DNA from 2 places in the Streptomyces sp. cmx-18-6 genome. Region 1 is predicted to be linked to the other one. Evidence: riboswitches for the same ligand, from Rfam matches in the RefSeq annotation. Region 1 holds a riboswitch; the other holds the start of a gene.
What was found. Region 1 has a riboswitch for thiamine pyrophosphate ahead of thiC (phosphomethylpyrimidine synthase ThiC). Riboswitches for the same ligand answer to the same signal wherever they lie in the genome.
Positions count from the first base shown of each region.

Region 2: it holds a riboswitch for thiamine pyrophosphate, as region 1 does, so the genes downstream of both, thiO (glycine oxidase ThiO) here and thiC (phosphomethylpyrimidine synthase ThiC) in region 1, are expected to answer to the same signal.

Region 1 is NZ_JAEBEP010000006.1:334,978-339,987, forward strand. Features, by position in the region: gene ACLJPL_RS16960 (DUF5326 family protein) at 14-226, shown strand; gene ACLJPL_RS16965 (IclR family transcriptional regulator) at 637-1,407, shown strand; gene ACLJPL_RS16970 (SsgA family sporulation/cell division regulator) at 1,509-1,946, shown strand; gene ACLJPL_RS16975 (YibE/F family protein) at 2,034-3,380, opposite strand; TPP riboswitch at 3,450-3,583, shown strand; gene thiC (phosphomethylpyrimidine synthase ThiC) at 3,576-5,010, shown strand, end outside.
Region 2 is NZ_JAEBEP010000001.1:102,156-107,165, reverse strand. Features, by position in the region: gene pknB (Stk1 family PASTA domain-containing Ser/Thr kinase) at 1-1,096, opposite strand, end outside; gene ACLJPL_RS00465 (thiazole synthase) at 1,232-2,026, opposite strand; gene thiS (sulfur carrier protein ThiS) at 2,029-2,241, opposite strand; gene thiO (glycine oxidase ThiO) at 2,238-3,425, opposite strand; TPP riboswitch at 3,423-3,535, opposite strand; gene ACLJPL_RS00450 (NAD(P)/FAD-dependent oxidoreductase) at 3,689-4,933, shown strand.

The DNA of each region.
Region 1 (5,010 bases):
GATGGCGATGGCCGTGCGGGAGATATTCGCGGGGATGCCCTGGTGGGTGAAGTGGATCGCGGTGCCCGTCATCGCGATCTTCGTGTTCGGCGGGCTGATCGCCAGCGTGGTCGGCTTCGTGATCGGCCTGCTCTTCAAGGCCCTGGTCTTCGTCGTGGTGGTCGGCGGACTGGTCTTCGTCGTACGCAAGTTCACGTCCTCGTCGTCCTCGCGCGGTGACTGGTAGCGGCTGACCAGGGCTGTCCGGCGGTAGAGGCCCGGCGGGCAGCGGCGAGCTCCGCCCGGGCGGTGAGGGATTAGCCCAGCTGAGCTAAGTCCAGGATGAAAACCCCCTCCTGCCGGAAGCGGCCGATACAGTGACATGACGCTGCCGCCATCCGGAATGTGACCTTCTGTCACCGAATTGACCGAGTGACATGGTTTGCACGACAGTTCGGTCGTTGATCTCCATGCGGTGATCTCCGATGGGTTATTTCCGGTCGTTGGTGTCCGGTTCGTCGGTGTCCGCGCCCCGGTCCTCGCCGGTCACCGGAATGCCGGTCGCTCCGGCTCCTCCGGTTCTCAGGATCGCGGCAGACCTGTGGGGGCGGCCCCCACGGGAGGGCTGATGGCCCGTCACCATGCCTGGGGGCGACCTTGACCACGGCATCGACCACCGCCGTCCCGACGCTGATCGGTTCGGTACAACGGGCATTGAGGCTGCTGGAGGCTGTGGGCGCCCATCGGGACGGGGCACCGGCCAAGCAACTCGCCCGTGAGGCGGGCCTCCCGCTGCCGACCGCGTACCACCTGCTGCGCACCCTCACCCATGAGGGCTATCTCCGCCGGGAGAACGGCGTCTTCCTCTTCGGCGCTGCCGCCGAGAACCTGACCGCCGCTCAGGCCGTGAGACCCCGCCCCGCCACCGTCACCGACTCCCTCGCGCACTGGCGGGACGCCATCGGGGTCCCGGTGTACTGCGCCGTCTACCGGGAGGGCGAGATCGAGCTCATCGCGGTCGCGGACGCCCCCGACGCCCCGGCGGTGGGCGAGTGGGCCTCCTTCCGGGAGACCGGGCACGCGCATGCGATCGGGCAGTGCCTTCTCGGCCAGTTGGACGAGAAGGGCCGCGAGGACCACCTCGACCGGTACCCCGTACGCCCGCTCACCCGTTACTCAGTGCGAGATCGCGCGGCGTTTCTGGAGCGGCTGCGCTCGTTACGTCAGGGTGAACCGGTCATCGAACGCCAGGAGTACGCACTGGGGACCGTCTGCGCCGCCATTCCCGTGACGGCCGGTGCGACCCTTGCGGCCATGGCCATTTCCGTACCTCTGGACGACGAAGAACGGTTGCTGCCCGCAGTCGAACAGCTACGCTGCGAAGTGGCGCGCCTCTTGCGCTCGTTCGTGTTCTCTATCAGTATCTGAAAAATCACTCCTTGTGATCTGCTATCGCGTGCACCACGATGGCGTCAATAGGGCCATAGGGGATCATTCCTGGCCAGTTTCATCTACTGCGGGGTTGAACGATGCGCGAGTCGGTTCAAGCAGAGGTCATGATGAGCTTTCTCGTCTCCGAGGAGCTCTCGTTCCGTATTCCGGTGGAGCTCCGGTACGAGGTGGCTGATCCGTATGCCATCCGGATGACGTTCCACCTGCCCGGCGATGCCCCTGTGACCTGGGCATTCGGTCGTGAGCTGCTGCTGGACGGGCTCAACAGCCCCAGCGGCGACGGCGATGTGCACATCGGGCCGACCGAGCCCGAGGGCCTGGGCGATGTGCACATCCGGCTCCAGGTAGGGGCGGACCGCGCGCTGTTCAGAGCCGGTACGGCGCCGCTGGTGGCGTTCCTCGACCGGACGGACAAGCTCGTGCCCCTCGGTCAGGAGCACACGCTCGGTGACTTCGACGGCAACCTGGAGGAGGCACTGGGCCGCATCCTCGCCGAGGAGCAGAACGCGGGCTGACCGGGCACGTCCGGCCTCCCGCGCCTCGCGGCGGCCCGGGCCGGGGATGTGGACCGCGTCCCGGCCCGCCGACGCCCCGGCCGCGCCCTACGCCTTGCGGCGGCGACCCCTGCCGGTGCGTGCGGGGGCGGCCGCCGTGGACGAGGAGGCGCCGGCGCCCGGGCGGTCCGCGGAGACCACCAGCGCGGCCAGCACCGTCGTCACCGGCACCGACGCGACGAGCCCGATCGAGCCGACCAGCGTCCGGACGATCTCCTCCGCGATCAGCTCGCTGTTGGCCACCGTCCCCACGCTGCTCTGGGCGATGGAGAAGAGCAGCAGCAGCGGCAGCGCCGCGCCCGCGTACGCCAGCACCAGGGTGTTCACGACCGAGGCGATGTGGTCCCGTCCGATGCGGATGCCGGCCCGGTACAGCCCGCGCCAGCCCATCCGCGGGTCCGCCTGGTGCAGTTCCCAGACGGCGGATGTCTGGGTGACCGTCACATCATCGAGCACCCCGAGCGACCCGATGATCACACCGGCCAGCAGCAGGCCGCTCATGTCGATGTCCGGGTAGAGCCCGTGGATGAGGCCGGTGTTGTCGTCGGTGTTGCCGCTCAGGCTCGCCCATCCGATGAAGAGGGAGCCGAGCAGCCCGATCAGCAGCAGCGAGATCAGCGTGCCGATGACCGCGACGGACGTACGCGCCGTCACCCCGTGGCACATGTAGAGCGCGGCCAGCATGATGGCACTGGCCCCGATCACCGCCACCACCAGCGGATTCGAGCCCTGAAGGATCGCCGGCAGGATGAACAGGGTCAGTACGGCGAACGAGACGGCCAGCGCCACCAGGGCCATCACCCCCCGCAGCCTGCCCACCGCGACCACCGCCAGCGCGAAGATCGCGGCCAGCAGCGCCAGCGGGACCTTCCGGTTCACGTCGGTGACGGAGTACTGGAGGTCGCGGGGCGCGTCGGGGGCGTACGCCACGACCACGCCCTGGCCCTCGCGCAGTTGGCGGGGCGCGTCCGGCTGGACGACCTCGACGAACCTGCGGCCCTTGTCGTCGCCCGTGGTCACCTCGACGGTCGCCTTCGCGCACTCCCCCTCCTGCTCGTTGACGGCCTCGCGGCCCGAGGGGGTGGAGGTGTCGCCGGTCGGGGGCACCTGCGCGGCGTTGACGTCCGCGCAGTCGACCTGGACGACCTGGACGACCTTGCCGTCCTGGGTCTGCCGGTCGAAACCGACGCCGGTGCGCTCGTGGTCGGGGGCGCCGCCGGGCCAGAAGGCGATCAGGCCGACGACGACCGCCGTGGCGAACGGGATCAGCACGGCGGCGATGACCTTGCGCAGGTGCTTGGAGACCGGGGCGGCGGGTCCGTGGCTGTGCGTGTGGCCGTGGGTGTGGCCCGGGGGCGGCGGCTGGGGTGCGGGGTCGCTTTGGGGGGAGGTCACGGGGCGATCATCGCAAGAACGAGGGGGCCCTCTGGTCAGCTCGCCGGAAAGGACGCTAGCGTGGAGGCACTTTGCACACGCGGGAGCTCGGAGCACCGGGCTGAGAGGGCGCTGATCGCCGTACGTCCGTACGGGAAACGCTGCGCCGACCGCCGAACCTGTTACCGGGTAATGCCGGCGTAGGGAGTAGGTCTCATGACCACAGCGGACGCACGCACGCCTGCCTCGAAACAGAACGACGAGCCGCGCACCGGCGGGACGTCGAACGACGGGGCCGGGAAGTCCATCGGCTGGCACAAGGGATACGTCCAGGGCTCGCGCCCGGACCTCCGGGTTCCGGTCCGACAGGTGCACCTCACCAACGGCAAGGACGTGACGCTGTACGACACGTCGGGGCCGTACACCGATCCCGCCGTCGACACCGATGTCCGCCGGGGGCTCGCGCCCCTGCGGGAGAACTGGATCATCGCCCGCGGCGACACCGAGGAGTACGCGGGCCGCCCGGCCCGCCCCGAGGACGACGGGCTCAAGCACACCTCGCCGCGCGGCGGACTGCGCAACCTCGACGCGGTCTTCCCCGGCCGCCCGCGCCAGCCGCGCCGCAGCCGCGACGGACGGCCCGTCACCCAGCTCGCGTACGCCCGGCGCGGGGAGATCACCCCGGAGATGGAGTACGTCGCGATCCGGGAGAACGTCGAGCCCGAGGTCGTGCGCGAGGAGATCGCGGCGGGCCGGGCGGTGCTGCCGGCCAACGTCAACCACCCCGAGATCGAGCCGATGATCATCGGCAAGCGGTTCCTGGTGAAGGTCAACGCCAACATCGGCAACTCGGCCGTCACCTCCTCCATCGAGGAGGAGGTGGACAAGATGACCTGGGCGACCAAGTGGGGCGCCGACACGGTCATGGACCTGTCCACCGGCCGCAACATCCACACCACCCGCGAGTGGGTGCTGCGCAACTCCCCCGTGCCGATCGGCACCGTCCCGCTCTACCAGGCCCTGGAGAAGGTCGACGGCCGGGCCGAGGAGCTGACCTGGGAGATCTACAAGGACACCGTCATCGAGCAGGCCGAGCAGGGCGTGGACTACATGACGGTGCACGCCGGCGTGCGCCTGCCGTACGTCCCGCTGACCGCCCGCCGCAAGACCGGCATCGTCTCGCGCGGCGGCTCGATCATGGCGGCCTGGTGCCTCGCGCACCACAAGGAGTCCTTCCTCTACGAGCGCTTCGAGGAGCTCTGCGAGATCCTCGCGGCGTACGACGTCACCTACTCCCTCGGTGACGGGCTGCGGCCCGGGTCGATCGCCGACGCCAACGACGAGGCGCAGTTCGCCGAGCTGCGCACGCTGGGCGAGCTGAACACGATCGCCAAGCGGTTCGGCGTACAGACGATGATCGAGGGCCCCGGGCACGTCCCGATGCACAAGATCAAGGAGAACATCGACCTCCAGCAGGAGATCTGCGAGGAGGCGCCGTTCTACACGCTCGGCCCGCTGACCACGGACGTCGCGCCCGCCTACGACCACATCACCTCCGGCATCGGCGCGGCGATGATCGCCTGGTGGGGCACGGCGATGCTCTGCTACGTCACGCCCAAGGAGCACCTGGGGCTGCCCAACCGGGACGACG
Region 2 (5,010 bases), on a different contig from region 1:
CGATGCCGAGGGTCAGCAGTACGGCGGTGAGCACCGTGATCAGCTTGCGGTGCGGGCCGCCGAACGGACCGCGCCGCCCGGCCCCGCGCCGGGGCGGGGGCGGCGGGGGCGGCATCTCCAGACGGCTGGTGCGGTGCACGCCGCCGCCGTCGCCGTCCGCCGGGAGGGCCCGCGGGATCACGCTCGTACGGTCCTGAGCGCCGTCGTGCGTGTCCGAGAGCGCCTGCGGCGGTACGGCGTCGAGCTCGGCCTCGCTCAGCCCGGCACGGGCCTCACGGGCCTCGGCCAGCAGCAGCACCGCGTCGTGCGGGCGCACCTCGGGGTTGCGGGCGGTCGCGCTCGCCACCAGGCTGTCCAGCGCGACCGGGAGCCCCGGCACGAGGGCGGAGGGGGCCGGGACGTCGGTGTTGAGGTGCCGGTAGATGACCTGGGCGGCGTTCTCGCCGGTGTGCGGCTTCGCGCCGGTCAGCATCTCGTACAGCACGACCCCGCAGGCGTACACGTCACTGCGGGTGTCGGCCGTGCCGTGCTCGATCTGCTCGGGAGCCAGATACGAGACCGTGCCCAGCAGCGAACCGGTGGTGTCGGTGGCCGTGCCGACCGCCCTGACCAGGCCGAAGTCGGCGACCTTGACCCGGCCGTCGTCCCCTATCAGGACGTTCTCCGGCTTCATGTCGCGGTGCACGAACCCCGCCCGGTGGGCCGCGCCGAGCGCGGCGAGGACCGGCTCCAGGATGTCCAGGGCCGCCCGGGGCTGGAGGGCGCCGCGCTCGCGCAGCACGTCGCGCAGGGTGCAGCCCGCGACGTACTCCATCGCGAGGTAGACGTACGCGCCCTCGGCGCCCTGGTCGAAGACCGCGACGACGTTGGGGTGAGCGAGCCGGGCCACCGACTTGGCCTCGCGGATGAAACGCTCCACGAAGGCGACGTCGACGGCGAGCGCCGGGTGCATCACCTTGAGGGCGAGCACCCGGTCCAGACGGGTGTCCACGGCCCGGTAGACCGTGGCCATCCCGCCCACGGCGATGCGCGCCTCGATGCGATACCGGCCGTCGAGCAGCTGCCCGACAAGAGGGTCCTGGAGGGTCGTGTCCACCCCGAGAGTCTACGAGCCGCCACCGACACCCCGGACGGCCCGGGGCGATCCCGGAGCCGTTCTCTTACCGATCCGTGACAGGGACACGTCCCAGGTGGGAGCGGTGAGGGGCCCGGGCGGACGACCCGTGGCGGCTCAGAACGCCGGCCGCTCCGGATCGAGGGCCGCCCGCCCCTCCACCGGGGAGGACGCCTCGGCGAAGCGGCGGCGCGGAATCCGGCCCGCCCGGTACGCCAGGCGTCCGCCGTCCACCGCGTGCCGCATCGCCGCGGCCATCAGCTCCGGCTCCTGCGCCCGGGTCACCGCTGAGGCGAGCATCACAGCCGCGCACCCCAGCTCCATCGCCTGCGCCGCGTCCGAGGCGGTCCCGGCCCCGGCGTCCAGGATCACCGGCACCCCGGCCCGCTCCACGATCAGCTCGAAGTTGTGCGGGTTGCGGATGCCGAGCCCGGAGCCGATGGGGGAGCCGAGCGGCATGATCGCCGCGCACCCCACGTCCTCCAGCTTCCGGGCGAGGACCGGGTCGTCGTTGGTGTACGGCAGCACCACGAACCCGTCGTCGACCAGGACCTCGGCCGCGTCGAGCAGCTCGATCGGGTCGGGCAGCAGGGTCCGCTCGTCGGCGATCACCTCCAGCTTGACCCAGTCGGTGCCGAGCGCCTCCCGGGCCAGCCGTGCGGTGAGCACCGCCTCGCCCGCCGTGAAGCAGCCCGCCGTGTTGGGCAGGACCTGGATGGACAGCCGCTCCAGCACCGAGAGGACCGAGCCCCGCACGGTCGGGTCGAGCCTGCGCATGGCGACCGTGGTCAGCTCGGTGCCCGAGGCGATCAGCGACCGCTCCAGCACCTCCAGGCTCGGCGCGCCGCCCGTGCCCATGATCAGCCGGGAGCCGAACGTGGCGGGGCCCAGCGTGAAGACGTCGTCGGACATGGTCAGCCTCCCTGCACGGCGGTCAGGACCTCGACGCGGTCGCCCTCGCCGAGCGTGGTGGCGGCCCACTGGCCGCGCGGCACGACGCACTCGTTGACGGCGGCGGCGACCCCGGAGGGCGCGGTGGTCAGGGCGGCGACGAGCCGGTCCAGCGCGGTCCCCGCGTCGAGGGTGCGCGGCTCACCGTTGACCAGGACGGATACGGGCGGGTTCATACGGGCTGCTCCTGGAGTACGGGGGTGGCGTCGGCGGACGCGAACCGGCCCGGGGCGAAGGGGCGGGCCACCTCGGGCAGCTCGCCGGTGGTCAGCGCCTGGGCCATCGCGTCGCCGGTGACGGGCGTCAGCAGGACGCCGTTGCGGTGGTGGCCGGTGGCGAGGAGGAGGCCGGGCAGGGCGGTCGGGCCCAGCAGCGGGGCGTTGTCGGGGGACGCGGGGCGCAGACCGGCGCGGGTCTCGGTGAGCGGCAGCTCGGTGATGCCGGGCACCAGTTCGTGGGCGTCGCGCAGCAGCTCGTACACCCCGCCGGCGGTGACGGTGGTGTCCCAGCCCATCTCCTCGCTGGTCGCGCCGACGACCAGCTCGCCGTTCTCGCGCGGTACGAGATAGACGTGGCCGCCCCGGACCACCGCGCGCACGGTACGGCTGAGGAAGGGGGCGTACGCCGGTGGCACGGTGAGCCGCAGGACCTGGCCCTTGACCGGGCGGACCGGCGGCACGACCTCCTCCGGGAGCCCCGCGAGCCGCCCGCTGAGGCTGCCCGCCGCCAGCACGACCTGATCGGCCGCCGACTCCGTACCGTCGCCGAGCACCGCCCCGGCCGCCCGGCCCCCGGTCACGGTGAGCCGCTCCACGGGAGCCCGCCGGAACGTCACCCCGGCCCGTTCGCCGGCGGCCAGCAGCGCGGCGGCCAGCCGGCGCGGGTCCACCTGGTGGTCGCCGTCGACCCGCAGCCCGCCCCGGACGCCCGGGGCGAGCATCGGCTCAAGCCGGCGGCACTCGCGGCCGTTCAGCCAGACCGACTCCAGGCCCGAACGCTCCTGGAGGGCGTGCAGCTCGCGCAGATGCGCCCGGTCGTCGGAGTCCAGCGCGACGGCCAGCGTGCCGCAGGTGCGGAAGCCGGTGTCCAGGCCGCTCGCCGCCTCCAGCTCCGCGACGAACTCCGGATAGCGGGCGGCGGAGGCGAGGTTGAGGCCGAGCAGCATCTCCTCGCCGTAGTGCAGTTCGGTGACGGCGGCCAGCATGCCCGCCGCGACCTGCGCCGCGCCGCCGCCCGGATCGGGATCGGCCACGGTGACGGCCAGCCCGCGCTGGGCCGCCCGCCACGCGGTGACCAGGCCGATGACGCCGCCCCCGATGACCAGGACGTCGGACCCTGAGGTTCTCCCCGAGACGCGCATGGGTGTCCAGCCCCTCCCTTCGCCGGCATGACCCGGATCAGGTTCGTACGGTCGGAGGCCGCCCAGCCTCCCTCTCAGCCCGGTCCGTCCGGGCTCCCGCGAGTGTTCTACCGTGGCCAGCCTAAACCCACCCGCCTTCCGCCCAGCGGGGAGCGCCCAGTGGGAGTCCCAGGAGGGCGGCGGGACGAGCGTGGTGGAGGAGCTTGCCTCCCGTCCCGGGGAGCTCCTTTCCTGACGGTGCGTCAGATGATTAGGGTGGGCGGGTGAGCGAGCAGACGGAACACCACGCGGCCGGGCGGCGGACCCGGAACGCCGTCATCGTCGGAGCGGGCATGGCGGGCGTGCAGACCGCCGTCGCCCTGCGGGAAGCCGGCTTCACCGGCCCCGTGACCCTGATCGGCGCCGAACCCCACCAGCCCTACGACCGGCCGCCGCTGTCCAAGGCGGTGCTGCTGGGCGCGGCCGAGGGCTCCGCCTTCGACGTCGACTTCGAGGCGCTGGACATCACGCTGCGCCTCGGCCTGGACGTCACCGCCCTGCGCGCCGCCCACCACCTGCTGGACACGGCCGAGGGGACCGTCCCGTACGACGTCCTGGTCCTGGCGACCGGCGCGGAGCCCATCACCCTGCCCGGCACGGAAGGCGTCCAGGGCGTCCATCTGCTGCGCACCCTGGACGACGCCGCCCGGCTGCGCCCCGTCCTGCGACGGCGGCACGACGTGGTCGTCGTCGGCGCGGGCTGGATCGGCGCGGAGTTCGCCACCGCCGCCCGCGCCGCGGGGTGCGCGGTCACCGTCGTCGAGGCCGCCGCCCGCCCGCTGGCCGGGACCCTGCCCGCCGAGGTCGCCGCGCCGATGGCCGACTGGTACGCGCAGAGCGGCGCGGAACTCCTCACCGACGCCCGGGTCGAGCGCGTCGAGGAGGGCGCGGTGGTCCTCACGGACGGCCGCACGCTGCCCGCCGGGGCCGTCGTCGTCGGCATCGGCGCGCGCCCCGCCACCGCCTGGCTCGCCGGCTCCGGCGTCGAACGCGGCCCGGACGGCTCGGTCACCGCCGACAGCGCCCTGCGCACCTCGCTGCCCGATGTGTACGCGGTCGGGGACTGCGCCTCCTTCCCCTCCGCCCGCTACGGCGAACGCCTGCTGATCCACCACTGGGACAACGCCCTCCAGGGCCCGCGAACCGTGGCCGCCGCGATCCTCGCCGCCGGGGCGGACGGACCGCTCCCCGTCCACGACCCCGTCCCCTACTTCTGGTCCGAGCAGTTCGGCCGCTTCGTCCAGTACGCCGGCCACCACGCCCACGCCGACACCCTCCTGTGGCGCGGCGACGGCGCGGAGGCCGCCTGGTCGGTGTGCTGGCTGCGCGACGGGGCCCTGGTCGCCGTGCTGGCGGTGGGCCGCCCGCGCGACCTCGCCCAGGGCCGCAGACTCATCGAATCCGGGGCCGTCCTGGACCCCGACCGGGTCGCCGACCCCGCCGTACCCCTGAAGTCCGCCGCCCTGTGACCGCCGGGCCGACCGCGCGAGGAGCGGCCCGGGCGACCCCCGTACGGTCGGCCCGGCTACCGGCTGTCAGTCCCGGA